4 regions of the Nonomuraea sp. NPDC003754 genome follow, and region 1 is predicted to be linked to each of the others. Evidence: riboswitches for the same ligand, from Rfam matches in the RefSeq annotation. Region 1 holds a riboswitch; each other region holds the start of a gene.
What was found. A riboswitch is a leader RNA that binds a small molecule or an ion and turns the genes downstream of it on or off. The one in region 1 is predicted to bind cyclic di-AMP.
Positions count from the first base shown of each region.

Region 2: it holds a riboswitch for cyclic di-AMP, as region 1 does, so the genes downstream of both, ACWEVS_RS37680 (CHAP domain-containing protein) here and ACWEVS_RS18505 (NlpC/P60 family protein) in region 1, are expected to answer to the same signal.
Region 3: it holds a riboswitch for cyclic di-AMP, as region 1 does, so the genes downstream of both, ACWEVS_RS38480 (coiled-coil domain-containing protein) here and ACWEVS_RS18505 (NlpC/P60 family protein) in region 1, are expected to answer to the same signal.
Region 4: it holds a riboswitch for cyclic di-AMP, as region 1 does, so the genes downstream of both, ACWEVS_RS19540 (C40 family peptidase) here and ACWEVS_RS18505 (NlpC/P60 family protein) in region 1, are expected to answer to the same signal.

Region 1 is NZ_JBSGJX010000013.1:134,563-142,249, forward strand. It holds gene ACWEVS_RS18500 (amino-acid N-acetyltransferase) at 1-533, opposite strand, end outside; cyclic di-AMP (ydaO/yuaA leader) riboswitch at 810-960, shown strand; gene ACWEVS_RS18505 (NlpC/P60 family protein) at 966-2,009, shown strand; gene ACWEVS_RS18510 (LuxR C-terminal-related transcriptional regulator) at 2,006-2,221, opposite strand; gene ACWEVS_RS18515 (winged helix-turn-helix transcriptional regulator) at 2,447-2,863, opposite strand; gene ACWEVS_RS18520 (NADP-dependent oxidoreductase) at 2,942-3,871, shown strand; gene lysX (bifunctional lysylphosphatidylglycerol synthetase/lysine--tRNA ligase LysX) at 3,977-5,458, opposite strand; gene ACWEVS_RS18530 (hypothetical protein) at 5,602-6,090, shown strand; gene ACWEVS_RS18535 (type III pantothenate kinase) at 6,131-6,913, opposite strand; gene ACWEVS_RS18540 (L-aspartate oxidase) at 6,914-7,687, opposite strand, start outside.
Region 2 is NZ_JBSGJX010000044.1:56,271-63,957, forward strand. It holds gene ACWEVS_RS37655 (DUF6716 putative glycosyltransferase) at 1-263, opposite strand, end outside; gene ACWEVS_RS37660 (hypothetical protein) at 260-1,228, opposite strand; gene ACWEVS_RS37665 (aldo/keto reductase) at 1,298-2,122, shown strand; gene ACWEVS_RS37670 (Gfo/Idh/MocA family protein) at 2,214-3,173, shown strand; gene ACWEVS_RS37675 (SEL1-like repeat protein) at 3,154-3,594, opposite strand; cyclic di-AMP (ydaO/yuaA leader) riboswitch at 3,725-3,859, shown strand; gene ACWEVS_RS37680 (CHAP domain-containing protein) at 3,875-4,576, shown strand; gene ACWEVS_RS37685 (RNA 2'-phosphotransferase) at 4,822-5,361, opposite strand; gene ACWEVS_RS37690 (WD40 repeat domain-containing protein) at 5,426-6,424, opposite strand; gene ACWEVS_RS37695 (hypothetical protein) at 6,429-7,388, opposite strand; gene ACWEVS_RS37700 (GntR family transcriptional regulator) at 7,472-7,687, opposite strand, start outside.
Region 3 is NZ_JBSGJX010000047.1:9,259-16,945, forward strand. It holds gene ACWEVS_RS38455 (dihydrolipoyl dehydrogenase family protein) at 1-1,192, shown strand, start outside; gene ACWEVS_RS38460 (AI-2E family transporter) at 1,119-2,195, opposite strand; gene ACWEVS_RS38465 (50S ribosomal protein bL37) at 2,354-2,431, opposite strand; gene ACWEVS_RS38470 (DeoR/GlpR family DNA-binding transcription regulator) at 2,566-3,345, shown strand; gene galT (galactose-1-phosphate uridylyltransferase) at 3,342-4,403, shown strand; cyclic di-AMP (ydaO/yuaA leader) riboswitch at 4,470-4,606, shown strand; gene ACWEVS_RS38480 (coiled-coil domain-containing protein) at 4,610-5,563, shown strand; gene katG (catalase/peroxidase HPI) at 5,645-7,687, opposite strand, start outside.
Region 4 is NZ_JBSGJX010000014.1:128,864-136,550, forward strand. It holds gene ACWEVS_RS19515 (GNAT family N-acetyltransferase) at 1-41, shown strand, start outside; gene ACWEVS_RS19520 (dienelactone hydrolase family protein) at 164-952, shown strand; gene ACWEVS_RS19525 (hypothetical protein) at 1,045-1,497, opposite strand; gene ACWEVS_RS19530 (branched-chain amino acid aminotransferase) at 1,672-2,769, opposite strand; gene ACWEVS_RS19535 (3-isopropylmalate dehydrogenase) at 2,979-4,031, opposite strand; cyclic di-AMP (ydaO/yuaA leader) riboswitch at 4,132-4,275, shown strand; gene ACWEVS_RS19540 (C40 family peptidase) at 4,438-4,926, shown strand; gene ACWEVS_RS19545 (hypothetical protein) at 5,145-5,267, opposite strand; gene serA (phosphoglycerate dehydrogenase) at 5,596-7,185, opposite strand; gene ACWEVS_RS19555 (hypothetical protein) at 7,417-7,687, shown strand, end outside.

The DNA of each region.
Region 1 (7,687 bases):
TCCAGATGAAGCAGCATCCTGGTGTTGCCAAGGGTGTTGGGCTTGACGTGCTCGAGGTCCAGAAACTCGGCCACACCCTCGTCGTAGGAGGCCAGCAGCTCGGCGTAGACCTCGGGTGATACCGGCGTTCCCTGGATGGGCACGAAGCCGTGTCGGGCGAAGAAGTCGACCTCGAACGTCAGGCAGAAGACCCGGCGAAGGCCCAGGTCGCGAGCCGTTCTCACGAGCGCGGTAACAATACGGTGACCGACGCCTGAACCTTTGGCCGCGGGATCGACGGCGACCGTGCGAATTTCGGCGAGGTCCTCCCACAGCACATGGAGCGCGCCACAGCCGACCACCTGGCCGCCGCGCTCGGCGACCCAGAACTCCTGGACGTCCTCGTACAGCGTGACCGTGGCTTTTTCGAGAAGCTTGCGGCCCGCCCCCGCGTAGATGTCGACCAGGCGCTTGATCGACCTGACGTCCGGCGTGCGGGCGCGCCGTACGACGATCTCGGTGTCCTGCATTGGGCGCTCGACGACCTGCTCCATGGCCCTTCAGCGTACCGAGCTTGTTTCGGCCCATCCCTAACTACCATCACATGACCTCACGTAGTGAGGCGAGCACGCTCCGCATCGACGCACGACATGCCCGACAAATCTCTGCCAATCCGGGCAAAGGGCACGCAATACCCTGGTTGATCAGGCTTTCGCGTGACCCGCCCGTGATCCTTTGTTTGCGCATCCTCTACTGGATCCGTAGTTCTGGTTGAGCACGAACCTGGCTTGCACTAGTGTCCAGCGACGATGTCACCCACGCAGCCAGGCGTGGGTGACGCGCCTAATCCCCCACCACGGGGAGCCGGGGACCCGCCGGCGGACCACCGACCGCCACAGGGGTGAGTCCGAGTCCGTGCTCGGTAGGGCTGCTCCGGCCCGAACCCGTCAGCTAACCCGGTCGGCGGCTACGAGAGGAGCTGGTTGGTGAAGCGCAGGCGCACTCACGAGGGGAAGTCCGCGGGCAAGCACGCCCGCCCCCACGAACCGGGCTCCCCCAGGAAGCGGTTCGCCGTCGTGAGCGCCGCGATGGCCGCCCTCGCCCTCGCCATGCCGCTGAGCCCGGCCGCCGCCGACCCCAAGCCGACGCTCAAGGAGCTCGCCGAGCGCGTCGAGAAGATGCACAACGACATCGAGACGCTCACCGAGCAGTACAACGGGCAGCGCGAGAAGCTCAAGGGCGTCAAGAAGTCCGCCGAGACCGCCAAGAAGGTCCTGGCCACCAGCGAGGCCGATCTGGCCGCCAAGCGCGCCCGAGCCACGCTCGTGGCCGAGAGCACCTACATGTACGGCGGCCTCGCCGACGGCCTGGCCTTCACCTCGTCGGGCGACCCCGACTCCTTCCTCGACGCCGCCGCCACCTCCTACGCCCTCGGCCAGCAGCAGGGCCAGGAGGTCAAGGAGCTCGCCGAGTCCATCGCCGCCGCCGAGAAGGCGAGGGCGACCGCCAAGACACGCCTGGCCGAGGTCCAGAAACTCGTCAACGACCTCGGCAGCAAACGCGACAAGATCACCTCGATGGTCGCCAAGACCGAGAGCAGCCTGTTCCGGCGCGCCCTGGGCGAGGCGGGACGGCCGGGCACCCGCGCCAGCAGGGTCAACCTGCCCATCATCGGCAGCGGCAAGGCCGCGCAGGCCGCCCGCTGGGCGCTGACCCAACAGCTCAAGCCGTACGTGTGGGGCGCCGAGGGGCCGAGTTCCTTCGACTGCTCGGGCCTGGTCATGGCCGCCTACCAGCAGGTGGGCATCAGCCTGCCGCACTACACCGGCGACCAGTGGACGGCCGGCACCCACATCTCGCGCGAGCAGCTACGCCCCGGCGACCTGGTCTTCTTCTACAACGACCTGCACCATGTGGGCATCTACATCGGCGGCGGGATGATGGTGCACGCGCCCCGCACGGGTGACGTCGTCCGGGTCGCCGCGATCGCCAACAGGCCGTTCGCGGGAGCCGTACGGATCGCCGACTAGATCAGTCGCCGGCGCGCGGCCCAGGCCACGGCCTCGATGGCCGTGGCGACGCCGATCCTGTCGCAGATGACGCGCAGGCGGCGGCGGACCGTGCGGCCGCTGATCTCCAGCGTTCTGCCCACGCGGTCGACCGTGACACCCTTGGCCAACTCCGCGAGGAGATCCAGGTCGTCCTGGCTCAACACGACTCCGTCGTCGGTGAGCACATCCATCGGGAGCCCTCCCCCCAACAGCACAACTCGGCGACGTCTCGGCTCGAGCACCGCTGCTCGTCCCGCAGACGGTAAACGCATACTCGAAAGGTCGTCAAGGTTGATTCCACGAAGCGCTTGACGGCGACTATTGACTTGATCGTTTCTATATGAAGAACTCGCGCGACATACGGCGCGAAGATCAGGCCACAACCGGCCGACCGCAATGCGCTCTTATCCTGAATTTCACGCCGTTTTTTCAGCGGTCTGCCCGGCGTCATAGCGTTCGCGGGCAAGCTCGACATCCTCGATGTGACTCTCCGCCCATTCCTTGATCGCGGCCATGAGTGGGAGCAGACTCGTTCCGAGTGGCGTGAGCTCATAATCCACGCGCACCGGCACCGAGGCGGTCACCGTTCTGAAGACCAGCCCGTCCCTTTCCAGCCCGCGAAGCGTCTGCGTCAGCATCTTCTGGCTCACGCCCGCGACCGTCCTGGCCAGATCGCTGTATCGCATCGAGCCGCCGGCCAGGGCGGTGAGTATCAGGCTGACCCATTTGTCGCTGAGGGTGTCCAGCAGCTTCCTCGAGGGGCACTGCGCGACGTACGCGTCGTACTCCTGCTTGGCCGCGGCACGGCGCGCGGCCGCCGTCGTGGTCGCCATGCGAGCTCCTCCGGGTGGCTTACGCACTTCCAGGTGCCTTCTTACCAGAAGAGAGCTTCTCTCCCTAGGGTCGTCCGCATGACAACCATGCGTGCCCTCATCGGCGGTTCCGGCTCTCCCGAGCTCATCGAGGCCCCGACTCCCCAGGCGGGCCGGGGCCAGGTCCGGATCAAGGTCGCCGCCGCCGGCCTGAACCCGTTCGACCTCGCGGTCGCCTCAGGTTCGCTCAGCGACTACGGCGTCGCCCGCGAGCTCGACTCCTACGGCCTCGGCTTCGACGCCGCGGGCGTGGTCGACCAGGTGGGTGAAGGCGTCGCCATCGCGCCCGGGCAAGAGGTGATCGCCTTGGTCAGCCGGCTCGAACTGCCGACCAAGGCCCAGGCGGACCACGTGGTGGTCGACGCGCCGGCGGTCGCGCCCGCTCCGGCGGGGTTGTCCTTGGTCGAGGCCGCCACCCTGCCGCTCAACACGCTGACCGCGTGGCAGTCGCTCGACCGGGCGAACCTGAGCCAGGGCCAGACCGTCCTGGTCACGGGGGCCGCGGGCGCCGTCGGCGGGTTCGCGGTGGAACTGGCGACGGCCCGCGGCCTGCGGGTGGTGGCCGCGGCGGGAGGCGACGACGAGGAACTGGTCCGGGGGTTCGGCGCCGAGTGGTTCGTCCCGCGCGGAGAGGATCTGGGCGAGGCGGTCAGGAAGCGGGTGCCAGGCGGGGTGGACGCCGTGATCGACGCCGCCGTGACCGGCCTGGAGGGACTGAACGCCCTCCGCGACGGGGGGACGTTCGTCACCCTCACAGCCGGCGTGGCACCGGTCGCGCTGCGGGGGACGGACGTGGCCACCGTGTTCTTCCGCGAGGAGCCGTTCCAGCTCGCCGGGATCGCCCGGCTGGCCGGGCTCGGCCGGCTGACCGCGAGGGTCGCCGGGACCTACCCGCTGGAGCAGGCCGGCGACGCCTACGCCCGTCTCGCCAAGGGCGGCCTGCGCGGTCGCCTGGTCCTCACCCTCTGACACCGCCACCCGACCGGGTACGGCCCGCCGGGCCGCCTCAGGACGCGACCGCCCCGATCGTCACCGGCGAGCCCGCCCGGCGGTGACGACCGGCGTGGACACGCGTCAGCCGGTGGGCTTCACCAGCGGGAACAGGATCGTCTCCCGGATGTTCCTGCCGGTGAAGGCCATGATCATCCGGTCGATCCCGACCCCGACGCCACCCGTCGGCGGCATCGCGTACTCCAGCGCCTGCAGGAAGTCCTCGTCGAGCTGCATCGCCTCGGGGTCGCCGCCGGCCGCCAGCATCGACTGCTCGGTGAGCCTGCGGCGCTGCTCGATCGGGTCGACCAGCTCGGAGTAGGCGGTGCCGAGCTCGGTGCCGAACCCGATCAGGTCCCACTTCTCGGTGAGCAGCGGGTTGTCGCGGTGCTGCCGGGTGAGGGGCGAGGTCTCCAGCGGGTAGTCCATGACGAACGTCGGCTGGACCAGCGTGTGCTCGACCAGCTCCTCGAAGAGCTCCTGGACGAGCTTGCCCTGGCCCCACTTCGCGTCCCAGTGGACGTGACGCTCGTCGGCGTACTTCCTGACCTGCTCGAGCGGGGTGTCGGTGGTGATCTCCTCGCCCAGCGCCGCGGAGACCGCATCGTACAGCCTGACCCTCGGCCAGCGCGCGAGGCCGAGGTCGATCTCGACGCCGTCGTGCACGACCACGGTGGTGTCCAGCGCGGCCACGACCGCCCGCTGGTACATCCGCTGCGTGAGCTCGGCCATGTCGTTGTAGTCGAGGTAGGTGCCGTACGCCTCGAGCATCGTGAACTCGGGGTTGTGCGTGGAGTCCGCGCCCTCGTTGCGGAAGTTGCGGTTGATCTCGAAGACCTTCTCGATGCCGCCGACCACGAGCCGCTTCAGGTAGAGCTCGATCGCGATGCGGAGGTAGAGCTCCATGTCGTAGGCGTTGATGTGGGTCTTGAACGGCCGTGCCGCCGCGCCGCCGTGGATCGGCTGCAGCATGGGCGTCTCGACCTCGAGGTAGCCCTCCTCGTGCCAGAAGTCGCGCACCGCGCGGACCGTGGCGCTGCGGACGCGGGCCATCGAGCGCGCCTCGTCGTTGACGATGAGGTCGACGTAGCGCTGCCGTACCCGGGCCTCGGGGTCGGTGAGGCCGACGTGCTTCTCCGGCAGCGGGCGCAGGCACTTGGAGGTGATCTGCCAGCGGTCGGCGAGGATGGACAGCTCACCGCGCCGGGAGGTGATGACCTCTCCCTCGATGCCGACGTGGTCGCCGAGGTCGACGTCGCGCTTCCAGGCCGCCAGCGACTCCTCTCCCACCTTGTCGAGGGAGATCATGACCTGCAGGTCACCGCCGCCGTCACGCAGCGTGGCGAAGCAGAGCTTCCCGCCGATGCGGTTGAGCATGACGCGCCCCGCGACGCCGACTTTGTCGCCGGTCGCGGTGTCAGGGTCGAGACCCTGGTACTTCTCCCTGATCTCGGCGTTGGTCGCCGTACGGGGGAAGGTCACCGGATAAGGATCGACGCCCTCGTCACGAAGGCGGTCGAGCTTCTCCCTCCGGATGCGCATCTGCTCGGGAAGTTCGTCGCTCACAACACCAAAGGGTACCGATATGGCGCAATGCAAGAGTTCGTCAGCTCTTTGCAAAGGGAGTGCAAGGAGGCGGGGTTACCAATGACCCAGGAGCCCAGGGGGATCCGGCAGGGAGCCGGAACCGCGGGGCTCAAGGAGAGATCATGATGAAGAAGCTCGCGACAGGCTTCCTCGCAGTGGCCGCCACCGGCACACTCGCCCTGTCGCTCCCCGCCACCGCCAACGCCTCGACGACCTCCTCCTCCACCGGCGCCTCCGACTACGACGACTACTGGGGCTCCTACTACGCCAAGTACGGCCTGGCCAAGGCCAGCGGCTGGATCGGCGTCGAGGGCGACTACGAGGACGGCAACTCCGTTCACGTCAAGGGACGGCTCTACGACCTCGACAACAGGACCTACAACCAGGGCGGCAAGTGCGCGTACGTGAAGTTCCAGGCGGCCGACGACGAGTACGACTGGTACCAGGTCTACTCGCGCTACTACTGCGGCTACCCGGGCTACAAGTCCTTCCAGTTCCACGAGGACGACGTCTACGCGGTGCGCGTCAAGGTCTGCCAGTACGACCCGTCCACCCACCGCGTCAGCAAGTGCGGCAAGTGGTGGGACCTCTACGACGCCGAAGAGGTGTGAGAAACCCGATCGAAGGGCCCCCTCCCGCGGGGGCTCTTCGTCATGTCGCGTTGCGGTTGTAGATGAGCCTGAGCCCGATGAGCGTGAGCCACGGCTCGTGCACGTCGATCGAGCGCGCCTCCCTGACCACCAGCGAGGCGAGACCGCCGGTCGCCACGACCGTGACGTCGTCGGGGTCGTCGGCGAGCTCGGCCGCCATCCGCTCGACGATGCCGTCGACCTGGCCGGCGAAGCCGTAGATGATGCCCGACTGCAGCGCCTCGACGGTGTTCTTGGCGATCACGGAGCGCGGCCTGATCAGCTCCACCTTGTGCAGCTGGGCCCCGGCGGCGGCGAGGGCGTCGACGGAGATCTCGATGCCCGGAGCGGTGACCGCGCCGACGTACTCTCCCTTGGCCGACACCGCGTCGAAGGAGGTGGCGGTGCCGAAGTCGACGATGATGCAGGGCCCGCCGTACTGGTCGATGGCGGCCAGCGAGTTGACGATCCGGTCGCTGCCGACCTCCTTGGGGTTGTCCATCCTGACCGGCACTCCCGTGCGGATGCCGGGCTCCACGATGACGGCGGTGACGTCGCCGTAGTAGCGGCGGCACATCTCGCGCATCTCGTTCAGCACCGAGGGCACGGTCGAGCAGATCGCGATGCCGCTCACGTCCGCGTCCTTGAGCAGGGGCGACTGGGCGAGCAGCCCCTGCAGGACGACCGCGATCTCGTCAGCGGTACGGCGGGCATCGGTGGCGATCCGCCAGTGCTCGATGACCTCCTCGCCTTCGAAGAGGCCGAGCACCGTGTGGGTGTTGCCGACGTCGATCGCGAGCAGCATCTAGTTCCCCCGTAGATCCAGGGCTATGTCAAGCGCAGGTGCCGAGTGCGTGAGCGCTCCCACAGCAACGTAGTCCACGCCAGTTTCGGCTACATCACGGGCCGATTCCAAGGTCAGCCCGCCACTTGCCTCGAGCCTGGCCCGGCCGTCGACGAGTCGCACCGCCCTGGCCAGCTCCGCCACGGTGAAGTTGTCCAGCAGGATCTCCTCGGCGCCTTCGGCCAGGACGGGGGCGATCTGGTCGATGCGGTCCACCTCCACCTCGATCGGCAGCTCGGGATACAGGTCTCTCACCTTGCGGAAAGCCTCGGCGACTCCGCCTGCGGCCACCACGTGGTTGTCCTTGATGAGCGCCGCGTCCGACAGCGACATGCGGTGGTTGACCCCGCCGCCGGCCCTGACCGCGTACTTCTCCAGCGCCCGCAGGCCCGGCAGCGTCTTGCGGCTGTCGCGCACCCGGGTGCCGGTCCCCTCGACCGCGTCGACCCAGCGGGCGGTGAGCGTGGCGATGCCCGACAGGTGGGTGAGGAGGTTGAGCGCGGTGCGCTCGGCCGTCAGCAGGGCGCGCGTCTCGCCCTCGACGGTCATGAGCACGTCGCCGTGCCGTACGCGCTCGCCGTCCTTGGCCCCGCGCTCGACGGTGGTGGCGCCCAGCCTGCGGAAGACGGCCTCGGCGACGGCGAGCCCCGCGACCACCCCGTCGGCCCGTGCGACCACGTCGGCGGTGGCGCGCTGCCCCGCGGGGATCGTGGCCAGGGAGGTGACGTCACCGGC
Region 2 (7,687 bases), on a different contig from region 1:
ACGTCGACGACCGGTCCCGTGCACGCCACGAGGATCGCGTCGGGCCGCAGCCGTTCGGCCGCGCGCCTGAGCGCCCGCGCCGACAGCACGGGGACGGCCGAGGACCGCGTCCCGGCGACCGCGGCGGCGATCTGCTCCGGCGAGGGGGTGATCGGGGTGCGCACGACCGCGAGCTCCGTCACGCAGTCGGCGGGCAGGTCGTCCAGGAGACTGGCCGCCCACTTCAGGTACGAGTCGGAATCGGCCAGAGCCAGGACCTTCAACTGGGTACTCCCGAGAACATCTGCAGGTGGGATCGGAGGGATGGCGCCGCGCGGCTGGTCCACCAGTCGTCGGGCACGTGCACGGGCTCGACCGCGACGCCGCGCGGGGTGAGCAGCACCCGCAGCGAGCTGATGGCGGTCGAGGGGAGGCTGACCACGCGCTGCTCGGCGGACAGGCCGCGCAGGGTCAGCTCGGCTGGAACGCCGGGGGCGTGGACGGTGATGCCGGGCCGCTCGCGGATGAGGGCCAGGTCGACGGGGTCCTCGCGGCGGTGCGGGTAGTAGGCCAGCGGCTCCTCGGCCGCCAGCTCCGTCAGCCAGCGCAGGTAGCGCTCGCGGTGCACCAGGCCGTTCCTGACCAGGGAGGTGCCGAGCACGACCGTCCGCTCGGAGGGGCCGGGCGTGCTCATCGGCTGCGCGCGCAGCCAGTCGAAGTCGTGGCCGGCCAGCTCGACGCCGGCCTGCCGGACGGCCGCCGCCAGCTCGCCTGGCACGGGAAGGGCCGTGAACACCGACAGCGCGCCCTTGCGGGCGGTACGGCGCAGCCGTCCGGCCGCCAGCAGGCCGAGCGTGGTCCGCCAGGCGCTCGGCTCGGCGCGGGCCCGCAGCAGCGGCCTGGCGGGGCGGGCCGACAGCAGCTCCAGCAGCCGGATCGTGGCGAGCCCGTCGTCGACGATCACGACGCGACCGGGGCGGATCATGACCCAGCGCAGCTGGACCCGGCCGGAGAAGGCGTCGCCGACGGCGTTGAGCGTGCGGGGCATGCGCTCGCTGGGTTCGGCCAGCTCCAGCCCGCGCGGCAGGTCGAGCCTGAGCAGTTCCCGCCTGGTGGTGGCCAGCGGGCGCAGCCCGGCGCGCGGCACCACCAGCGTCCGGTCTCCCAGCAGCCCGGCGTGGTGGGCCTCGACGGCGCAGAGCATCTGAAGTGGCGACTCCACCCAGGCCACGGATTCCTGTTCGTTCACGACACGCGCCACGGTAGGACGCCCACTCGAAGTGCCAGCCAACGCGACGTTAACAATGGAGAGATGAACATGAACTCGCTGCTGCTCAACACCGACGGCGTGCAGATACCGCAACTCGGCTTCGGCGTCTGGCAGGTTCCCGACGACGAGGCGGAGCGGGCCGTGTCCTTCGCCATCGAGGCCGGCTACACCAGCATCGACACCGCCAGGCTCTACTTCAACGAGGAGGGCGTGGGCCGGGCGATCGCCCGCGCGGACGTTCCGCGCGAGAAGCTGTTCATCACCACCAAGCTGTGGAACGACGACCACGACAGGGCCGAGGCGGCCTTCGAGGCGAGCCTTTCCCGGCTGGGGCTCGACCAGCTCGACCTCTACCTCATCCACTGGCCCGTCCCCGCGCAGGACAAGTACGTCCAGGCGTGGAAGTCGATGGAGCGGCTCTACAAGGACGGCAGGGTGCGCGCGATCGGCGTGTCGAACTTCACGATCGCCCACCTCGAGCGGCTCATGAACGAGACCGAGATCGTCCCCTCGATCAACCAGATCGAGCTGCACCCCCGCTTCCCCCAGCCGGAGCTGCGCGCCTTCCACGAGGCCAACGGCATCCTGACCGAGGCGTGGAGCCCGCTCGGGCAGGGCAGGGGGCTGCTCGACGATCCGGCGCTGGCCACGCTGGGCCGCAAGCACGGCAAGTCGCCCGCGCAGGTCGTGCTGCGCTGGCACGTCCAGCTCGGCAACGTGGTGATCCCCAAATCGGTCACCCCTTCGCGAATCAGGGAGAACATCGACGTGTTCGACTTCACCCTCGACCCGGAGGACATGGCGGCGATCGGCGCGCTGAACACCGGCACGCGCCTCGGTCCCGACCCCGCCACGTTCAACTGGATGGGCTGACATGACCGAACGGGCACGGCCCGCGCCGCCGGCGCGGGCCGTTCGCATGTCCGAGATAAGGGAGGATTGATCGCGGAAAGGGAGGTTCGTCATGCGTGAGTTAGCGTGGGGCATCGCGGCCACGGGCGGGATCGCCAGGACAGTCGGCGCGGTGATCGCCGCGGAGCCCGGCATGCGGGTGGCCGCGGTCGGCTCCCGCGACCAGGGCAGGGCCGCGGAGCTGGCGGCGGCGCTCGGCGCGGACGCGGCCTACGGCTCCTACGCCCAGCTGTGCCAGGACCCCGCCGTCGACGTGATCTACGTGGCCACCCCGCACGCCCAGCATCTGGAGGTGGCCGAGGCGGCCATCGCGGCGGGCAAGGCCGTGCTGTGTGAGAAACCTCTCGCCGCGAGCGTGGCCGACGCCGAGCGGATGGTGAAGCTGGCCAGGCAGGCGGGCGTGTTCCTGATGGAAGCGATGTGGATGCGCTTCAATCCCCTGATCAGGGCGCTGCTGACGGAGGAGAGGTTCGGGGAGCTGCGCTCGGTGCAGGCCTCGTTCGGCTTCGTCCAGCCTTACGCGGCCGAGCACCGGCTCTGGAACCCCGCGCTCGGCGGCGGGGTGCTGCTCGACCTGGGGATCTACCCGTTCGGGCTGGCGCAGCTGCTGCTCGGCGAGCCGGCTGAGACGCATCTCACCGGATCGCTCGGCCCCTCCGGCGTGGACGCCGAGGTGGCGGCGCTGCTCACCTACGCGGGCGGCACCAGGGCGCTGGTCGAAACCTCGCTGCTCAGCCCGCTGGCCAACACCGCGACCGTGGTGGGCACGGGGCTGCGGGCCGACATCGCCGCGCCGTTCTGGGCGCCGCGGCGCATCGTGCTGTCGGGGCCGGGCGTGGATCCGGAGGAGCTCGTCCTGGACCCCGCCATGAACGGCTACGCCGAGGAGGTGCGCGAGGTGCGCGCCGCGCTGGCCGAGGGCAGGACGGAGAGCTCTGTCATGCCGCTGGACGAGAGCCTGGCGATGATGCGGATGCTGGAGGACGCCAGGGTCAGGCTAGGCGCTCGGTAGCGCGGGCCGCCGCCTCGGCGTGGCCGGAGCCCGCGGCCGCCCGGAAGTGGGCGCGGGCCCGGTCGGGGCGGCCCTCCCTGCCCTCCAGCAGGCCGAGGTTGAACATGGCGCGCGGCGCGGCCTCCTCGTGGCCGGTTTCGATGGCCCTGGCGTACCAGCGCCGGGCCGCGTCGGTGTTGCCGCAGCAGTCCTCCAGGACGCCGAGGTTGAACATCGCCCTGGGCGTGCCGGCCCTGCCGTACCAGTGGCGGGCCGCGTCGAGGTGGCCGCTCTCGTCCTCGATCAGCGCGAGGTTGAAGGCCGCCCGCTGGACGGCGGCCGGATGGCCCGATGCGATCGCCAGGAGATACCATCGCCGGGCTTCGTCCGGACGGTGTCCGTCTTCCCGCAGCCCCCTGTTGAACAGGTCCTGTGGCGACATGACCTGACCGTAAATGATCGCCGGACCTTTATCAATTTGTAAGCTACTTGCCTCGTGTATTACCTTAGGCTCACTCAAGGCATAAACCGGGCATTCCGGACATTGCCTGTCATTGCAATCATCACAGGTTCGCCTGTGACCGCTGAATCCGCACCATGCGGAACCGGGGACCCACTTCCTCTGGGGTGAATCGGCACACCGTGCCGTAGGGCAGCTTCGCGTCCGAACCCGTCAGCTAACCCGGTAAGCGGCAGGAAGCTAGCAAGGAGTTCCCCTTCCCATGGCAAAGCCCAGCCGTAGCCGTGCCCCGAAGCTCACCTACGCGCATGCCGCGCTCGGCGCCGTCGTCATCGCCGGCTCGTTCGTTCCCACCGCCGCCCAGGCCGAGAAGCTCCCGCTGTCCGAGAGCCAGCGGGTAGCCGTCCTCGCCAAGGCGCCCAAGGAGGAGGCCGGCAAGCCCGCCGCCGCCAGGCCGGAGGCCAAGGTCATCCCCTCCGCCACCGTCGTTCTCACCGAGGCCAAGAAGCAGGTCGGCGTCAAGGAGAACTCCGCGGGCGGCGGAACCAAGTTCCAGAACTGGTACGTCGGATCGCAGCGCGCCAGGGAGACGGTCGTCAGGGACGGCGGCGACGTCAGCGCGTACGCCAACGCCCCGTGGTGCGCGATGTTCGTCTCGTGGGTCGGTGAGATGACCGGCGCCCGCACGCAGGTCGGCTGGGACGCCTACACGGTGACCCACGCCAAGTGGTTCAAGGCCAACAAGCGCTGGGGCACCGCGCCCAAGCCCGGCGCCGTCGTCTTCTTCGCCTGGGACGGCAGCAAGAGCCTCGACTCCATCGACCACGTCGGCTTCGTCGAGAAGGACAACGGCGACGGCACGATCAGCACGATCGAGGGCAACACCGGCAACGGCGCCGTCGAGCAGCGTGTCCGTCCGAAGTCGCAGGTCGTCGGCTACGGCTACCCCAGCTACGGCGGCTGACGCTTCCCCTTCCCCCGCATTCCCCCCGGCCCTGTCGCCAGGACGGCCACGCGCCGCTCCGGTGACGGGGGCCACCCACGGGCTCGGGCCGGTCCCCTCGGACCGGCCACCCCGTTCCCCCCGCAGAACGCCCCCCGCAGAACGTTCCCCCACAGAACGCTCCCCCAGGCCGCGACGGCGCCGTCTCAGCGCGCTTGCCCTCCGGCCACCCGCAGGACCCTCGTCCATTCCCCTGTCTGCACCGATCAGCCGGGGAACCGCAGGTAAGCAGCCGGCACGGCGTCGGTGAGCCACACCCCGTTGGCGCTGACCACGAACTCGTGCCCGGCCGCGTGCATCGCCCGCGCGTCGACGACCAGCACCACCGGGACGCCGCGCCGGGAGCCGACCCGCACCTCCGTCTGCCTGTCGGCCGACAGATGGACGTGCCTCCTGGTCATCGGCAGCAGGCCCGAGCGCCTGATGGCGGCCAGGTTGCGCCCGACGGTGCCGTGGTAGAGGACGTGCGGCGGCTCCACCGGCGCCAGTCCCAGGTCGACGGGCACGGAGTGGCCCTGGCTCGCCCTGATGCGGTCGCCGTTGATCGCGTAGCGCCGCTTGTCGTTGTCGGCCACCACCGTGTCGAGCTCATCCCTGGTGATGGGGAAGCCGTGCCTGGCCGCGGCCGCCAGCAGCTCGTCGATCGGCACCCAGCCGTGCTCGTCCAGCGTGATCCCGATGGCGGCGGGGTCGTGGCGCAGGTGCCTGGCCAGGTACTTGGAGATCCGCACGGTCCTGTCGGTCATGCGGGCATTGTGCCGACCGCCCGCCGTACCCGGCAAAGGCGGTACGGCGGGCGGAGCCGCGCGCTCAGCCGCCGCAGGCGGCGAAGACGAACGTGTCCTTGAGCATCGAGTAGCTGTCGCGGACCCTGGTCGCGCCCGAGGTCACGTCGTGCTGCAGGACGGTCATCCTGGTGGCCTTGCCCGTGGGGTACTGGGAGACGTGCAGGGTCACCTGGTTGTCGCCGGTCCAGTCGAGCTTGTGGACCGTGCCCTCCTTGGGCAGCTTGATCGCGTGGCCTCCGACGACCTGGCCGTCCGCCAGGTCGTAGAGCTTCACCTTGGTCCCCCCGACCAGCACCGCGATCGTCCTGCCGTCGGCGTGCAGCGCGTGCGGGCCGTTGGCCGACACCAGCTGCGGCGGCGTGTCGCTCAGCAGCCGCCGGCCCGCCAGATCGTAGACGTGCATCTCCAGCACCGACTCCGCGCCGTCCATGGTGGCCAGCACCTTCTCCCCGTCGCCGCTGAAGCCGACGAAGACGCTGTTCCTGGGCAGCGTCCCGAGCCTGGCGCCGGTCGCGGTGTCGAACACCTGCGCCCTGCCGGCGACGACGGCGAGCCTGGCCCCGTCGTCGGACAGCTGCAGCGTCACGTCGTACTGGCTGGTCCTGGGTGGCAGCGCGTCCTTCGGCAGCACGCGGACACCGCCCTTCACGGTGCGGACGGCCAGGTGGCCGGCCTTGGCGAAGTAGGCGACCCGGGTGCCGTCGCCGGAGACCGCGACGGGCGCGACGGCGTAGTCGACAGGCTTGCCGTCCGCGCCCAGCGCGCGCAGCTGCGCGTCCTTCAGCGGCGTGACCTCGCCCTTGTGGGAGACCAGCCGCCAGGTGCCGCAGGGCACGACGGTGCCGTCCTTCTGCGGGCAGCCCTGGGCGGAGGCGTAGCGGATGGCGTCGCCCCTGCTCTGGGCGTGGTCATGTCCCCGGTCGTGACCCGGCGCCTGACCGGGGCCGGCGACCGCGGCCTGGCCCGGCACGCCGAGCACCGCCAGGGCGACGGCGACGGCCGCCAGGATCCTGAGCTTCATCTCGTCACTCTCCCGCCGTCATCCAGGCGTGCTGCCTGGCGGTGAACGTGAAGGTCTCCACGGGCTTGACCGCGCCCGTCGCCGTGTCGACGGTGAGCACCCGTACCACCGTCGGCTTGTCGTCCCCGCCCGACTGCGTCTTGACCGTCAGCCGGTCGGCGCCGCTCCACTGGACGTGGTAGACCTCGCTGCCCTTGGGCAGCGGCACGTCGACCGCCGCGGCCAGCCGATCCGTGCTCAGGTCGTACAGCCGCAGCCTGGGCTTCTCCCCCGCGAGCACCGCCACCGTGCGGCCGTCGGCCGCCAGCGCCCGCGTGGCGGCGTTGATCACCACCTGCGGCGGGACCTGCGCGAACCTGCTGCCGTCCAGCCCGACGGCGAGCAGCGTCGTGGTGTTGTCGTTGTTGTAGCGCTGGGCGAGCACCTCGTCGCCGTCGGCGCTGAAGCCCTCCAGATCGTCCCCCGCCGGCAGCTTCACGATCTTCCCCGTGGCCACCGTGACGATCTTGCCGGGCTCCTTGGCGTCGGTGTCGTCGTACTCCAGCAGGACCCGGTCGCCCGAGGGCGACAGCCGGACCGTCAGGACGTCGGTGCCGAGCCTGGTCAGCGACTTGGGCAGCAGCGTGACGCGGCCGCCTGCCGCCCTGCGCACGGCCAGGCGGTGGTCGCTCCTGCGCTCGTAGACGATCCACCGGCCGTCGGCGCTGACGGCGAACGCGCCGGTCTCGTCGGTCGCGCGCCCGTAGGCGTCGACCGAGGTGGCGGCCGCGTCGGCGACCGTGACCTGCTTGCCCGAGCGCAGCCGTAACCGCCAGGCCCCGCAGGCGCGGCTGCTCTCGTCCGGGCTGACGCACGAGCCCACCCACGCGGCGCCGGCCGTCCTCGCACTGTCGGCGTGGGCCAAGGCGGGCAGTCCCGCGGCCGCCACCGCGACCACCGCCGCCCCCAGAAGTGTCCTTCGCATGGTGCCTCTCCTCCTTCACCGGGTTGGACTGCCGGCGAGGCGGAGAGGTTGGTCACAGCTGGGACACGGCTTGGCTCAGCCGGTCATCGCGTGCCGGACGCGTCCAGCGGCTCGTAGGCGTGCAGCAGCAGCCGTTCGGCGTCGTCGAGGTAGCTCTCGAGGAAGGTGCCGGCCTCGTCGGCCCGCCCCGCCGCCAGCAGCTCCAGCAGCTGCCGGTTGCGCTCGACGAACGGCTCGTGCAGCGCGCGCGGATTGCTCATGACGTGGAAGACCAGGCGCAGCTCGGCCAGCAGCTGGCG
Region 3 (7,687 bases), on a different contig from region 1:
CGGTGGTGAGTGCCCGTACTGGGGCTGCATCCCCTCCAAGATGATGGTCACCGCGGCCAACGAGGTCGCCCAGGGCGGCCTGGCGCCCGACTGGGCCCCGGTCGCCCGCCGCATCCGCGACGAGGCGACCGACGACTGGAACGACAAGGTCGCCGCCGACCGCTTCACCGGCAAGGGCGGCCTGCTGGTCAGGGGCCACGGCCGCATCACCGGGCCGGACGAGGTCACCGTGGGCGAGCAGGTCATCAGGGCGCGGCGGGGCATCGTGATCGCCACCGGGTCGAGGCCGGCCGTTCCTCCGATCAAGGGTCTGGACGGCACGCCGTACTGGACGAACCACGAGGCGATCGAGACGGAGACGGTGCCGGAGTCGCTCGTCGTGCTGGGCGGCGGCGCCATCGGCGCCGAGCTGGCGCAGGCGTTCTCCAGGTTCGGCGCGGAGGTGACGGTGCTGGAGGGCTTGGACCGGCTGCTGTCCATGGAGGAGCCCGAGGCGAGCGCGCTGGTGGAGAAGGTGTTCACCGACGAGGGCATCGGGGTGCGCACGGGGGTGAAGGTCGACGAGGTCGCCTACGCGGACGGCAGGTTCACGCTGGCGGGGGTGACGGCCGAACGGCTGCTGGTCGCCACGGGCCGCAGGGTCGACCTCGCCGCGCTCGGCGTCGGCGCGATCGGGCTGGACGAGAGCGCGCGGGCGATCCCCGTGGACGAGCGGATGCGCGCCGCCGAGGGGGTGTGGGCGCTGGGCGACGTGGTCGGCAAGGGCGCGTTCACGCACATGTCGATGTACCACGCCGACATCATCGTCAGGCAGATCCTGGGCGAGCCGGTGTACGAGGCGGAGTACCACGCGGTGCCGAGGGTGACGTTCACCGATCCCGAGGTGGGCGCCGTCGGGCTGACCGAGGCCCAGGCCCGGCAGCAGGGGCTGGACGTCAGGGTGTCCCTCACGGACCTGGCGGGCTCGACGCGCGGCTGGATCGCGCGGGCGGAGGGGTTCGTCAAGCTGGTCGCCGCCGACGGGGTCCTGGTCGGCGCGACGAGCGCCGGTCCGTGCGGCGGCGAGATGCTGTCCATGCTGACGCTGGCCGTGCACGCCAGGATCCCGGTCGAACGGCTCAGCCAGATGATCTACGCGTACCCGACCTTCCATCGGGCGGTGTCGGCCGCTCTTCCCGCGCTTCTCCGCTGACCAGCGGGATCGCCCAGCGGGTGCCGGGGTCGGCGTCGATGACGAGGGCCCTGGCCAGCGCGGTGAGGGGCACGGCGAGGATGGCGCCGAGCGGGCCGAGCACGACCGACCACACCAGCAGCGACAGCAGCGTGAGCGTGGTCGACAGACCCGCCGACTCCCCCGCGTACTTGGGCTGGATCACCGACTGGATGACGAAGTTGACCACGGTGTAGACGACGATCACCCAGACCATCGTGACCCAGCCCGAGTCGAGCAGGGCCAGCAGCGCGGGCGGAAGCAGCCCGAGGAAGAACCCGACGTTGGGGATGTAGTTGGTGATGAAGGAGAGCATCCCCCATAGCACGGGCAGCGGTACCCCGAGCAGCCACAGCGCGCCCGCGTCGAGCACCGCCACGATGAAGCCGAAGACGGTGCAGACCACCAGGTAGCGGCAGGTGCTCCTGGCGAAGTCGGTCAGCGCGCGCACGAGGTCGGGTTTGGTGCTCTGCAGCCGGCGGACGGCGGCCTGGATGTGGCCCGCGTCCATGCTCATGCCGTACGCCAGCAGGATGATCACGATGAAGGCGGAGGCGACGTCGAGCAGGCCGCTCAGGAAGCCCTGCACCAGCGGGACGAGCTTGCCGGGATCCAGCGCCTTGACGGCGGCGCTGATCTGCGCGGGGGTTATCCCGAGGCCGGCCAGCCACTGCGTGACGGAGGCGGCCAGCTGGTGGTACTCGTCGGCGTACTGGGGAAGCAGGCCGGCCAGCCGTGCGACCGAGACGACCAGGGCACCCACGAACGCCAGCAGCACCAGCAGCACGACCGTCAGCGGCACGGTCACCAGCACCCACGAGGCCGCGCCGCGCCGCTTCAGCCAGGCGCGCAGCGGGCTGACGGCGATCGTCAGCGTGAGCGCGAGGAAGGCCGGGGCCATGATCGCGCTCGCGCGCCTGAGCCCGGCAAGGATGACCACCGCGGCCGCGAGGCCGATGAGGATCCGCAGTCCACGCGACATCATGGGTCACACTATCGCGACCGTCGGTGACGAAGGCAGGCAACCGCGCCGGTCAGCGCGTTGTACGGGATCGCCGCGGTCGCTGCCCGTGGCGCCAGAGGGGGGACCGGACATCGGGTACGCGGCGTACGCGGCGTACGCGGTGTACCCGATGTCCTGCCTCAGCGAGCGTTGGGACGCTTGCCGTGGTTGGCCGCCTTCTTCTTGCGGGCCTTGGTCTTGCGGGCGCGCTTCGCCATCGCCTACCTCCTCATGTGATGATCCCAACCTCTCGCGAAGGCGGCGGCCCGGACAAGGCCTTCGCCAGATTCCACTCCCCATGTTTCAACATAGATGTGTCATAATTTGGTGGAATCTGTTGGAAGGAGGGCACATGCTCGCACCACAGCGGCAACAGGCGATCCTGGAGCGCGTCCGTCGCAGCGGCGGAGTCCGGGTGGCCGACCTCGTCCGCGAGCTCGGCGTCTCCGACATGACCATTCGCCGGGACCTGGAGGCGCTCGCCGAGCGGGGCCTGCTCGAGAAGGTGCACGGCGGGGCCACGATCAACGGCCCCGGCTCGACGGAAGAGCCGGGCTTCGCCGCCAAGTCGATGCGTCAGCAGCCGGAGAAGGACGCGATCGCCCGCAGGGCGGCCACGCTCGTCCGCCCCGGCACCGCCGTCGCCCTGTCGGCCGGCACCACCACCTGGACGCTGGCCCACCACCTGGTCGACGTGCCGGACCTCACCGTCATCACCAACTCCATCCCCGTCGCCGACGTCTTCCACCGCAGCCCGCGCGCCGACCGCACGGTGGTGCTCACCGGCGGCGTCCGCACGCCGTCCGACGCCCTGGTCGGCCCGGTCGCCGTCGCGGCCATCAGGCGGCTCCACGTCGACACGCTGTTCCTGGGCGTGCACGGCATGAGCACCAAGGCCGGTTTCACCACCCCCAACCTGCTGGAGTCGGAGACCGACAGGGAACTGGTCGCCTCGGCACATCGCCTGGTGGTCCCGGCCGACCACACCAAGTGGGGCACGGTCGGCATCAGCACGATCGCGGAGCTGTCGGAGGCCGACGTCGTCATCAGCGACGCGGCCCTGCCGGACGAGGCGCGCGCGGAGCTGGCCGAGCGGGCGGGAGAACTGATCATCGCGGAGGACATCAAGTGAAGCGCACCATCGCGCACATGGCCGACGGCCGAGAGTTGATCTACTTCGACCGGCGCGACGACGCCGACCGGAGCGCGATCGACGAGCGCGAGCTGCCGCCCAGGCCCGCGGCCTCCGAACTGCGCTACGACCCGCTCACCGAGGAGTGGGTGGCGATGGCGGGTCACCGGCAGACCCGCACCTTCCTGCCGCCGGCCGACGAGTGCCCGCTGTGCCCGACCAGGCCCGGCAAGCCGACCGAGATCCCGGCCGCCGACTACGACGTCGCCGTCTTCGAGAACCGCTTTCCCAGCTTCTCCACCAACCTGGGCACCTACACCGCCCCCGGCGGGCTGAGCGAGGTGCGGCCGGGGGTCGGGCGCTGCGAGGTCGTCTGCTTCACCTCCGACCACGGCTCCTCCTTCTCGGCGCTGTCCGACGAGCAGGTGGAGCTGGTGATGGAGGCCTGGGCCGACCGCACGGCCGAGCTGTCGGCGATCCCGGGCGTGGAGCAGGTGTTCTGCTTCGAGAACAGGGGCGCCGAGATCGGCATCACGCTGGCGCACCCGCACGGCCAGATCTACGCCTACCCCTACGTCACCCCGCGCACCCGCCTGCACCTGGCGGCCGCGGCCAAGCGGCCGAACCTGTTCGCCGACGTGCTGGCCGCCGAGCGGGCGGGCGAGCGTGTGGTGGCCGCCAACGAGCTGTGGACCGCGTTCGTGCCGGCCGCCGCCCGCTACCCGTTCGAGGTGCACCTCTACCCGCACCGCCAGGTTCCGGACCTGGCGGCGCTCACCCAGGAGGAGCGCGCCGCCTTCGGCCCCGTCTACACCCGCGTGCTGAAGGCGCTCGACGGGCTGTTCGGGGTGGTCATGCCGTACGTGGCCGCCTGGCACCAGGCCCCCGTACGGCACGGCCGCGACCTGGCCTACCTGCACATGGAGCTGTTCAGCATCCGCAGGGCGCCGGAGAAGCTGAAGTACCTGGCGGGCTCGGAGTCGGCGATGGGCGCCTTCGTCAACGACGTTCTGCCCGAGGACGCGGCACGGCTGCTTCGATCACAAGTAGATCACTAATTAATGTCCGCTTGAGGTCGCATTACGGGGGATTTACTACTAATATCCCGATTCGTCGGCTTTCACAGCCGTCACATGCCTAATCCTGGGCGCGTTGCCCGGAGCCGGGGACCCATCGAGAACCTGGGGTGAATCCACGCGTGTGGTAGGGCTTCTCCCGCCCGAACCCGTCAGCTAACCCGGCCGGCAGACGGAGAGGATCGTTCGTGGCGTCCCCCACGTCCCGTTTCGCATGCGGTGCTGTCGCCGCGCTGTCCCTCGTGATCGGTTCCGCGACCGCAGTCTCGGCTGCCCCCAAGCCGTCCGAACCGCAGTTGCGGACCGAGCTGAAGAAGCTCAACACCCGGGTCGACAAGCTGATCCGGACCTACAACGCCAAGCGCGTCTCGCTGGCCAAGGCCCAGAAGGACGCGAAAGCGGCCGGGAAACAGCTCGCGGCGGCCGAGCAGACCCTGGTCACGGCCGAGAAGGAGGCCTCGAGGATCACCGAGCTGCGCTACCAGGCCAGCACCCCTGACCTGCCGACGCTGCTGTTCACCCCCGACCTCAACACCGCCGCCCTGCTCGAGCAGATGAGCGCCGAGCAGGACGCGGTCGTCAAGAACGTCGCCGCGGCGCGCGACACCAAGAAGCAGGCCGCCGACGCGGCCACCGCGCTCGCCGACCGGATCAGGACCGAGACCGAGCAGGTCGCCGGCGACCGGAAGGCCGCCGAGGGCATGATCAAGGACATCGAGAAGAAGCTGCAGGCCCTCGTGCCGACCGGTCCTGGCCGCAAGGCCGACGGCAGCTGGGCGCCCGAGCTTCCCGCCGGGTCGGACAACATCACCCCGCGCACCCGGCTCATGCGCGACACCATCAAGAAGACGTTCGCGCTGCCGTTCGAGGTGGGCTGCTACCGGTCGGGCAGCAGCGGGGAACACCCCCTCGGACGGGCCTGCGACTTCATGATGAGCTCGGGCGGCTCCATGCCCGCGGCCGTCAACCGGACGCTGGGCGACCAGATCGCGGCGTGGGCGGTGAAGAACCAGACCCGCCTGGGCGTCAAGTACGTGATCTGGCGGCAGCGGATCAACAGCGGCAGCGGCTGGCGGCCGATGTCCGACCGCGGCAGCATCACCGAGAACCACTACGACCACGTCCACGTCTCGATGAACTGAAAGCAGGCGATGGCGAGCCGCCTGGACCGATACGCCTCCGCCGCCCCCGCGGCCGTCCTCGGCGGCGGGGGCGTTCACGGGTCAGGCGAGGTCGAACCGGTCGAGTTCCATGACCTTGGTCCAGGCCGCGACGAAGTCGGTCACGAACTTGTCGCGGGCGTCCTGGCTGGCGTAGACCTCCGCGAGGGCCCGTAGCTGGGAGTTGGAGCCGAAGATGAGGTCGACCGCGGTGGCGGTCCACTTCACCTCATCGGTGACCACGTCGCGGATCTCGTACAGATGCTCCTCGGAGTCCGATGCCTTCCACCGGGTGCCCGGGGAGAGCAGGTTGGTGAAGAAGTCGGCGGTGAGCACACCGGGCCGGTCGGTGAGGACGCCGTGCCGGGTACCGCCGACGTTGGCTCCGAGGGAACGCAGGCCGCCGATGAGGACGGTCATCTCGGGCGGAGTCAGGTTCAGCATGTAGGCACGATCGACGAGCAGCACCTCCGGTTGCGTCTTCTCGTCGGAACGCAGGTAGTTGCGGAACCCGTCGGCCCGCGGCTCCAGGACCCGGAAGGACTCGACGTCGGTCTGCTCCTGAGTGGCGTCGGTACGGCCCGGGCGGAACGGCACCGTCACCGCCACGCCGGCCTCGCCCGCTGCCCTCTCGACGGCGGCCGAGCCGGCCAGCACGATCAGGTCGGCGAGCGAGATCTTCGCGCCGCCGGCCTCGTTGAACTCGCGCCGGATGCCCTCGAGGGTGTCCAGGACCGTCGTGAGCTGCTCGGGCTGGTTGACCTCCCAGCTGCGCTGCGGCTCGAGACGGAGCCGGGCGCCGTTTGCGCCGCCGCGCTTGTCGGTGGACCGGAAGCTCGCTGCGGCGGCCCAGGCGGTGGAGACCAGTTGAGCGGTCGTGAGGCCGGACTCCAGGATCTTCGCCTTGAGGGAGGCGACGTCGGCGTCGCCCACGAGTTCGTGGTCGACCGCCGGCACCGGATCCTGCCACAGCTGGGGCTCGGCGACCCACGGTCCGAGGAAGCGGCTGACCGGACCCATGTCGCGGTGCAGCAGCTTGTACCAGGCCTTGGCGAAGGCCGACGCGAGCTCGTCGGGGTTCTCCAGGAAGTGGAGGGAGATCTTCTGGTACGTCGGGTCGACGCGCAGCGACAGGTCGGTCGTGAGCATCGTCGGCTTGTGCTTCCTCGACGGGTCGTGAGCGTCCGGGATGAACGCCTCGGCGTCCTTCGCGACCCACTGCTTCGCGCCGCCGGGGCTCGTGGTGAGCTCCCACTCGTGGCCGAAGAGGATCTCGAAGTAACGGTTGCTCCACTGCGTCGGCCGGTCGGACCACGTCACCTCGAGACCGCTGGTGATCGTGTCACCGCCCTTGCCGGTGCCGTAGCTGCTCAGCCAGCCCAGGCCCTGCGCCTCCAGCGGCGCGCCCTCGGGCTCCGGCCCCACATGGTCGTCCGCGACGCCGGCGCCGTGGGTCTTGCCGAACGTGTGGCCGCCGGCGATGAGAGCGACGGTCTCCTCGTCGTTCATCGCCATCCGTGCGAAGGTCTCGCGGATGAAATGCGCCGCCGCGGCCGGGTCCGCGTTGCCGTGGGGACCCTCCGGGTTGACGTAGATGAGACCCATCTCGGTCGCGCCGAAGATCGGCACCATCTCGGTGTCGGTGGCGTAGCGCTCGTCACCGAGCCAGGCGTCCTCCGGACCCCAGAAGATCTCCTCCGGCTCCCAGACGTCCTCGCGGCCGAAGCCGAAGCCGAAGGTCTGGAAACCCATCGACTCCAGGGCGACGTTGCCGGCGAGCACGAGCAGGTCGGCCCACGAGATCTTCTGGCCGTACTTCTGTTTGACCGGCCACAGCAGCCGGCGGGCCTTGTCGAGGTTGGCGTTGTCGGGCCAGCTGTTGAGCGGCGCGAAACGCTGGGCGCCGTCGCCGGCCCCGCCGCGACCGTCGTGGATGCGGTAGGTGCCCGCGGCGTGCCAGCTCATCCGGATCATGAGACCGCCGTAGTGGCCGAAGTCGGCCGGCCACCAGTCCTGCGAGGTGGTGAGCACCTCGATGATGTCCCGCTTGAGGGCCTCGACGTCGAGCTTGCCGAACTCCTTGGCGTAGCTGAAACCCTCTGCCAG
Region 4 (7,687 bases), on a different contig from region 1:
CCGAATGGGAAGCCGGCCGCAATTCCAGCTCGGCCCGGTGACCGAAAACAGACCCGAACAGATGCGATAAATTTATTTCCGCCTGCTATGCTGAGAAATAGGCAGCGTATTTCTTGTTAGCCTTCCTCGCGAGTCGCCCAACTCCCACCGCGAGGAATTTCTCATGTGTTATGACGCCGCCGCCCTTCCCCCCGTGCCCGGCCCCGCCGTCACCCAGGTCGCCGAGGCCGGCCCGATGACGCTCACCGCCACCGACGGCGCCCTGGTCGGCGCCTATCTCGCCCGTCCCGAACGGCCGTCGGGGGCGGCCGTGCTGGTACTGCCCGACAACAAGGGCCTGTCCGTCTTTTATGAAACGCTCACCATCCGGCTCGCCGAACAAGGGCATACCGCGCTGGCCATCGACTATTTCGCCCGCACCGCCGGCGTCGATTACCGCAGTCGCGGTGCCGAATTCGACGACATGGCCGTCCTCATGCCGCATCTGGTCCGCCTCACCCCCGCGGGACTCGACGCCGACATCAATGCGGCGGCCGAGCACGTGCGGTCGATCGGGGCCCGGTCGCTCTTCTCGCTCGGTTTCTGTTTCGGCGGGCGCCAGGCCTTCCGTTCCGCCGCCGCGCGGTTCGGGCTGGCGGGCGCCGTCGGCTTCTACGGGTTCCCCGACGCGATCAACGGCGCGCCCGGCCCCACCCAGCTCGCCGCCGACCTGACCGCCCCCATACTGGCCCTCTGGGGCGGAGCGGACGAGGCCATCCCGCCCGCCACGGTCGACGCCTTCGCCGAGGCTCTGACCACGGCCGGATGCCCGCACGAGTTCGTCACCTACCCCGGCGCGCCGCACGGCTTCTTCGAGCTCGCCGCCCGCGACTTCGCGGACGCGACGGCCGACGCGTGGCGCCGGACGCTTGACTTCGTCGGCACGCACGCCGGTCTCACCAGCGAAACGTGACGGGCTCACCTCGCCGGAGGGGGCGGGGCAGCTGCGCGTGGGGCGCGCTCACCTCGCCGGACAGCGATGAGGAAACCGCGGGCAGGGCGCGCTCACCTCGCCGGACAGGGGTGGGGCAGCTGCGCGTGAGGGCAGCAGACGACGCCGAGACACAGATAGCGGCCGCCCTGCAGCCAGATCCCCCACTGCACGTCCACCCCGCGCGCCAGCAGGTCGGCCGCCTCCTCCAGCCGGTACTCCACGCCGATCCGCGCCTCCTGGTCCGGCCGCAGGAACGACCCTTCCGCGTGCGCGTACTGGGCGCGCAGCCAGGCCAGCACCTGGCCCACCTCGTCGCCGGTGAGCGAGATCCGCGAGCGGGGCTTCAACAGCCAGTCGCCGGTCCGCATGGGCGGCAGGTGCGAGCGGCTGAACAGGGCCGGGTCAGGTTCGGGAAGCGGATGGGCGGTCCCCGGCGGCCGGCCCGTCCCCGGCACGGGGCGGCGCTCCGCCTCCCGCCACAGCTCGTCGCCCACCCCCACCCAGCTGTAACAGTGCCAGTGCATGAGCTCCCCCTCGGGCGGCGCCGCTCAAGACCATCGTCTCTCTGAACGCCGGGCGGAGCGTGCCTTCTCGTCTCCGAGGGAGATTCCCTGGCAACGGGTGGGCCTACGCGAGGCGGGGCTCCGGTCGACCCGAAGGACGGACCGGAGCCCCGCGGCGGCAGGCCTGTCTCCTCGTCAGGAGAGCTTGTGGATCCAGTTGTGGGTGTCGGGGCGGGTGCCGTACTGGATGCCGAGCAGTTCCTCGCGCACCTTCATGGTCACGGGGCCGGGGGTGCCGTCGCCGATCGTCCAGGCGCGGTCCGCGCCCTTGACCGACCCGACCGGCGTCACGACCGCCGCCGTGCCGCACGCGAACACCTCGGTGAGTTCGCCCGACTCGCAGCCCGCCTGCCATTCCTCGATGGACAGGCGGCCCTCCTCGGCTTCGAGGCCGAGGTCGGCGGCCAGGGAGAGGATGGAGTCGCGGGTGATGCCGGGCAGCAGGGTGCCGGTCAGCTCGGGGGTGAAGAGCTTGTTGCCGAAGACGAAGAACAGGTTCATCCCGCCCATCTCCTCGACGTACCTGTGCTCGTTGGAGTCGAGCCAGACCACCTGGTCGCAGCCCTGCTCGACGGCCTGACGCTGGGCGACGAAGGCGGCCGCGTAGTTGCCGCCGCACTTGGCGGCGCCGGTGCCGCCGGGGGCGGCGCGGGTGTACTCGGTGGACAGCCACACCGACACCGGCTTCACGCCGCCGCTGAAGTAGGAGGCGGCGGGGGAGGCGATGACCATGTACCGGTAGCTCTTGGACGGGTAGTTGACGCCCAGCCCCACCTGCGTCGCGATGATGAAGGGCCGCAGGTAGAGGCTGTGTCCCTCGGTGGTGGGCACCCAGTCGCGGTCGGCCTGGACGAGCAGGTCGAGCGACTCGACGAAGGTGTCCTCGGGCAGTTCCGGCATGGCCATGCGGACGCAGGAGGCGTTGAAGCGGCCGGCGTTCGCGTAGGGCCGGAACGTCACGATCGACCCGGTGGCCTGGCGGTAGGCCTTGAGCCCCTCGAACAGCTCCTGCGCGTAGTGGAAGACGGAGGTGGCGGGGTCGAGGACGAGCGGCCCGTACGGCGTGAGCCGCGCGTCGTGCCAGCCCCTGCCCTCGGTGTAGTCGATCGAGATCATGTGATCGGTGAAGGTCTGTCCGAACCCCGGGTTCGCCAGTACCTGCTCGCGCTCCGCAGCGGTGCGAGCGTGGTCGGAGAGCTGCACATCGAAGCTGAGCTTCTGAGCGGTGGTCATGACAGAAATCCTTCTCTTTCCGCGAGATTTGCCCTGAGTCCATTTTGCGATGAACCGGGTAACGGGAACTTACAGCAAACGCCTGGCGTTCTCGCGAGCCGCCAGGCGCTGATTGTGGTATCCAGGCGGCTACGCGCTCGCCGGATCCCGGACAGTATGGACCCGGCCGAAGGGCGCCAGGCCGCCTATGGTGCTGGAGTGGCAGGCGGTCAGGCGCCGCCGGCTACTCGTGCGGTGATGTCGTCACCGATCTCGTGCGTCGTACGGCCGGCCCGTCCGGTGAGGCGCTCCACGATGTCGTCGGCCACGGCCTGCTCGACGCGGGCCGCCTCCTCGGTCAGGCCGAGGTGGTCGAGCATCATGGCCACCGACAGAATCGTGGCGGTGGGGTCGGCCTTGCCCTGGCCGGCGATGTCGGGCGCGCTGCCGTGGACCGGCTCGAACATGCTGGGCGCGGTCCGGTCGGGGTTGATGTTGCCGCTGGCGGCCAGCCCGATGCCGCCGGCGATGGCGGCGCCGATGTCGGTGATGATGTCGCCGAAGAGGTTGTCGGTGACGATCACGTCGAAGCGCTCGGGCTGGCTGACGAAGAACATCGAGGCCGCGTCGATGTGCTGGTAGTCGGTCGTGACCTGGGGGAACTCGGCGGCCACCCGGTTGACGGTGCGCATCCACAGGTCGCCGGCGTAGGTCAGCACGTTGGTCTTGTGGACCAGCGTGAGCTTCTTGCGGGGGCGCTCGGCGGCCTTGGCGAAGGCGTAGCGGACCACGCGCTCGACGCCGAAGGCGGTGTTGAGCGACTCCTGGGTGGCGATCTCGTGCGGGGTGCCGCGACGCAGCACGCCGCCGGCGCCCGCGTAGAGGCTCTCGGTGCCCTCGCGCACGACGATCATGTCGATGTCTTCGGGGCGGGTGTCGGCCAGCGGGGTCGTCACGCCGGGGAAGAGCTTCACCGGACGCAGGTTGACGTAGTGGTCGAGCTCGAAGCGGAGCCGCAGCAGCAGGTCACGCTCGAGGACGCCCGGCGGGACGCTGGGGTCGCCGATCGCGCCGAGCAGGATGGCGTCGTAGCCGCGCAGCTCCTGCAGGGTCTCGTCGGTCAGGGTTTCGCCGGTGGCGTTGTAGCGAGTGGCGCCCAGATCGTAGTGGGTGGTCTCGATCTTGGCGCCGACCGCCTCCAGGACCTTGAGCCCCTCGGCGACGACCTCGGTGCCGATCCCGTCACCGGGGATGACGGCCAGACGAATGTTGCGCGACTCCATGGCCGGTACCTTACCGGGTCGTCTCGGCTGGCGAACACCTGATCTCATTGTCCGGACACGGCGTTTTGTCGTGTTTGCGGTCTTTTGACCCTTTCGTTAGAGTCTCGGCCAGCCTAATCCGGTGCGACGTTCGCACGGAGCCGGGGACCCATTCCCCCTGGGGCGAATCGGCACCCCCATGCCGTAGGGCGGCTTCCACGCCCGAGCCCGTCAGCTAACCCGGTCGGCCCCGTGGAAGGACATTCCCCTGTCTCGCATCATCACGGCTGCCGTCGTCGGCGGCCTCCTCGCCACAGGTATCGCCGCCGCCTCCCCCGCGTCGGCCGCCCCCGTCCCCGCCCTGAAGCAGCCGGTCACGGCCGAACCCGGCACCGACCGGCCCGTCCAGGACGACCCCGCTCGTACGGTGACCCTCACCGGAGCGGACATCAAGAAGGCCCAGCTCGAGAAGGCACCCAAGCCCGCATGGCAGATCGCGCTCGACTTCGCGATGGCCAAGCGGGGCACGCCGTACGTCTGGGGCGGCACCGGGCCGAACGGCTACGACTGCTCAGGACTGACGATGAAGGCCTACAAGAAGGCGGGGATCGAGCTTCCTCGCGTGGCCGCCGACCAGTACCAGGCGTACGACAAGAAGATCAAGTGGAACAACCTGAAGCCCGGCGACCTGGTCTTCTTCAGCGGACTGGGCCACGTCGGGATGATCTCGAAGCCCGGCTACATGGTGCACGCGCCGCACAGCGGTGACGTGGTGAAGGAGGAGAAGCTCAGCGCGTGGCGGCGCCAGGCGTTCGTCGGCGCGGTACGGCCCGACCCCAAGGGCGTGAAGCAGCAGGCGCGGCTCGTCGAGGCGAAGTCCTCGTCCGCGCCCGTGGGGCTACGAGCCACGTTCTGACCCGTCGGAGCGCGCACCAGCCCGGGAACCGGAGGCGGTTTCCGGGCTGACGCGCGCCCGGAGGGGGATCCGGGGTCTCCCCGGTGGAGCAGGGGGACCTCCACCGGGTGGTCCCGCTCAACAGGGGAAGCCGGCCGGCGCCCTCAGGGGGAAAAGGGTGGTCCCACCCAGCGGGGGAAGGGTGGTGTCCCGCCCAGCGGGGAAAGGGGCGGTCCCGCTCAGCCGGGGAAGGGGGAACCGCCGTTGTCCCTGCGGTCCAGGGCGGTCTGGAGGGCCTGCGCGGCCTCTTCCTCGTGGTCGTCGGCGCGGTTCCATGGATACATGTCGTACACGTGGCTCATCTCGTTTCGCGGACGCGAGTGAAATCGGACGTCGGATCCCGGTCGCGGATCCGACCGGGCCTGGTCTCGTGCGGTCCGGATCACGGACCGGACGAAAGGGGACTTAAGGCCGACGCAACGCCGCTCACCGCGACGGGTAGTCGACCTGCCCTAACAGGCCCCGTCGCGGCAGGTAATAAGTACGAGTACCCAGCGCATCCCTACCAAAGTACCTGGCACGGTCCAGGCTGTCTCGTTGGACGTCCGAATATCTCACGATGCGAGACGACAGCGGAAAGCAAGAACGCCCTCCCGCCGAGCGGCGGAAGGGCGTTCTCCATGGGAAGCGTCAATCGGACAGGTCGACCGAGCGCCCGCTGTCGGCGCCGATCTCCGCCACGATCTGGTCCATCACGTCCGACGGGATCGCCGAGTCGACGGTCAGCGCGATCAGCGCCTTGCCGCCCTTGACGTCCCGCGCCACCTGCATGGAGGCGATGTTGATGCCCTTCTCGCCGAGCAGGTGACCCACGACGCCGACGATGCCGGGCCGGTCGGTGTAGGTGAAGAAGGCCAGGTGGTCGGTCGGCTCGATCTCCATCTCGTAGCCGTTGACCTCGACGATCTTGGTGATCTGGCGCGGCCCCGACAGCGTGCCCGACACCGAGACGGTGCGGCCGTCGGCCAGCACACCGCGCACGCCGACGACGTTGCGCCAGTCGGGGCTCTCGGAGCTGGTGACCAGCTCGACGGTCAGGCTGCGCTCCTTGGCCAGCAGCGGCGCGTTGACGTAGGTGACGGCGTCCTCGACGATGTCGGTGAAGACGCCCTTGAGCGCGGCCAGCTCCAGCACCCGCACGTCCTGCGCGGCGATCTCGCCACGGACCTCGATGTCGAGCTTGGTGGCGGTCTCACCGGCGAGCGCGGTGAAGACGCGGCCCAGCTTCTCGGCCAGCGGCAGGCCCGGCTTGACGTCCTCGGCGACGACGCCGCCCTGGACGTTGACCGCGTCGGGCACGAACTCGCCGGCGAGGGCCAGCTTGACGCTGCGGGCGACCTGGGTGCCGGCCTTCTCCTGGGCCTCGTGGGTGGAGGCGCCGAGGTGCGGGGTGGCGACGACCTGGTCCAGCTCGAACAGCGGGCTGTCGGTGCAGGGCTCCTTGGCGAACACGTCCAGGCCCGCGCCTGCCACGCGCCCTTCCTTGATCGCGGAGTAGAGCGCGGCCTCGTCGACGATGCCGCCGCGGGCCACGTTGATGATGCGCACCGACGGCTTGACCTCGTGCAGCTCCTTGTCGCCGATGAGACCCAGGGTCTCCTTCGACTTCGGCAGGTGCACGGTGATGAAGTCGGCGGTCCTGATGACCTCCTCGAGGCTGACCAGCTTGACGCCCATCGCCGCGGCGCGGGCCGGCGGCAGGTAGGGGTCGTAGGCGATCAGCTCGACGCCGAACGGCTGCAGCCGCTGGGCCACGAGCTGACCGATCTTGCCGAGGCCGAGGATGCCGACGATCTTCTCGTCGAGCTCGACGCCGGTGTACTTGGACCGCTTCCACTCGCCGTTCTTGAGCGCGGCGTGGGCCTGCGCGGTGTTGCGGGCGCTGGCGAGGATGAGTGCGATCGTCTGCTCGGCGGCGCTGGTGATGTTGGAGGTCGGCGCGTTCACGACCATGACGCCGGCCTTCGTCGCCGCCTCGACGTCGACGTTGTCGAGACCGACACCCGCGCGGGCGACGACGCGCAGTTTCGGCGCCGCGGCGATGGCCTCGGCGTCCACCTGGGTGGCGGAACGGACGATGAGCGCGTCCACGTCGGCGAGCGCGGGCAGGAACTGCGAGCGGTCGGCGCCATCGGTGTGACGGACCTCGAAGTCGGCGCCGAGCACCGCGAGACCTGCTTCCGACAGCTCCTCTGCGACCAGAACGACGGGCTTGTTCACTGTGATGGATCCTTCGGGCATGCGACGGGCTGAGGGACACGTCAGCGGGCCCCTCGGATCTCTCTGAGTCTATCTAGGCTTGTGAACGCATTCACGAGGGTCTCAGGATCTGGGCGAGCCCGGTACCCACCCCCCGGGAACTCATCCCGACCGCAGCCAACTTTGTCTTGATCGGGAGATTTCTTCGCTATTAGCCTGATAAGCCGTGGGCTACTACCTATCGTTCACCCTATGAGCATCGGGAACCCCGCTCTCGCCGACGTGCTCGTCCAGCACGGCAGTCCGCACCTGCTGCTGGCCGCACTCGCCGACAGGGGAATCCTGGTCGCCGTGCGCCCTGACCGCTCCGTCGTCCTGGGCACGACCCAGGTCGGTGACCGCGTCCTGCTCGGTTATACCGGGCCCCAAACCTACGCACGGCACCGGGGCGGCCATTCGCTGTCGGCCTGCGACGCCGACACCATCCTCGACATCCAGCGCGTCACCGGCGTGCGGGAGATCG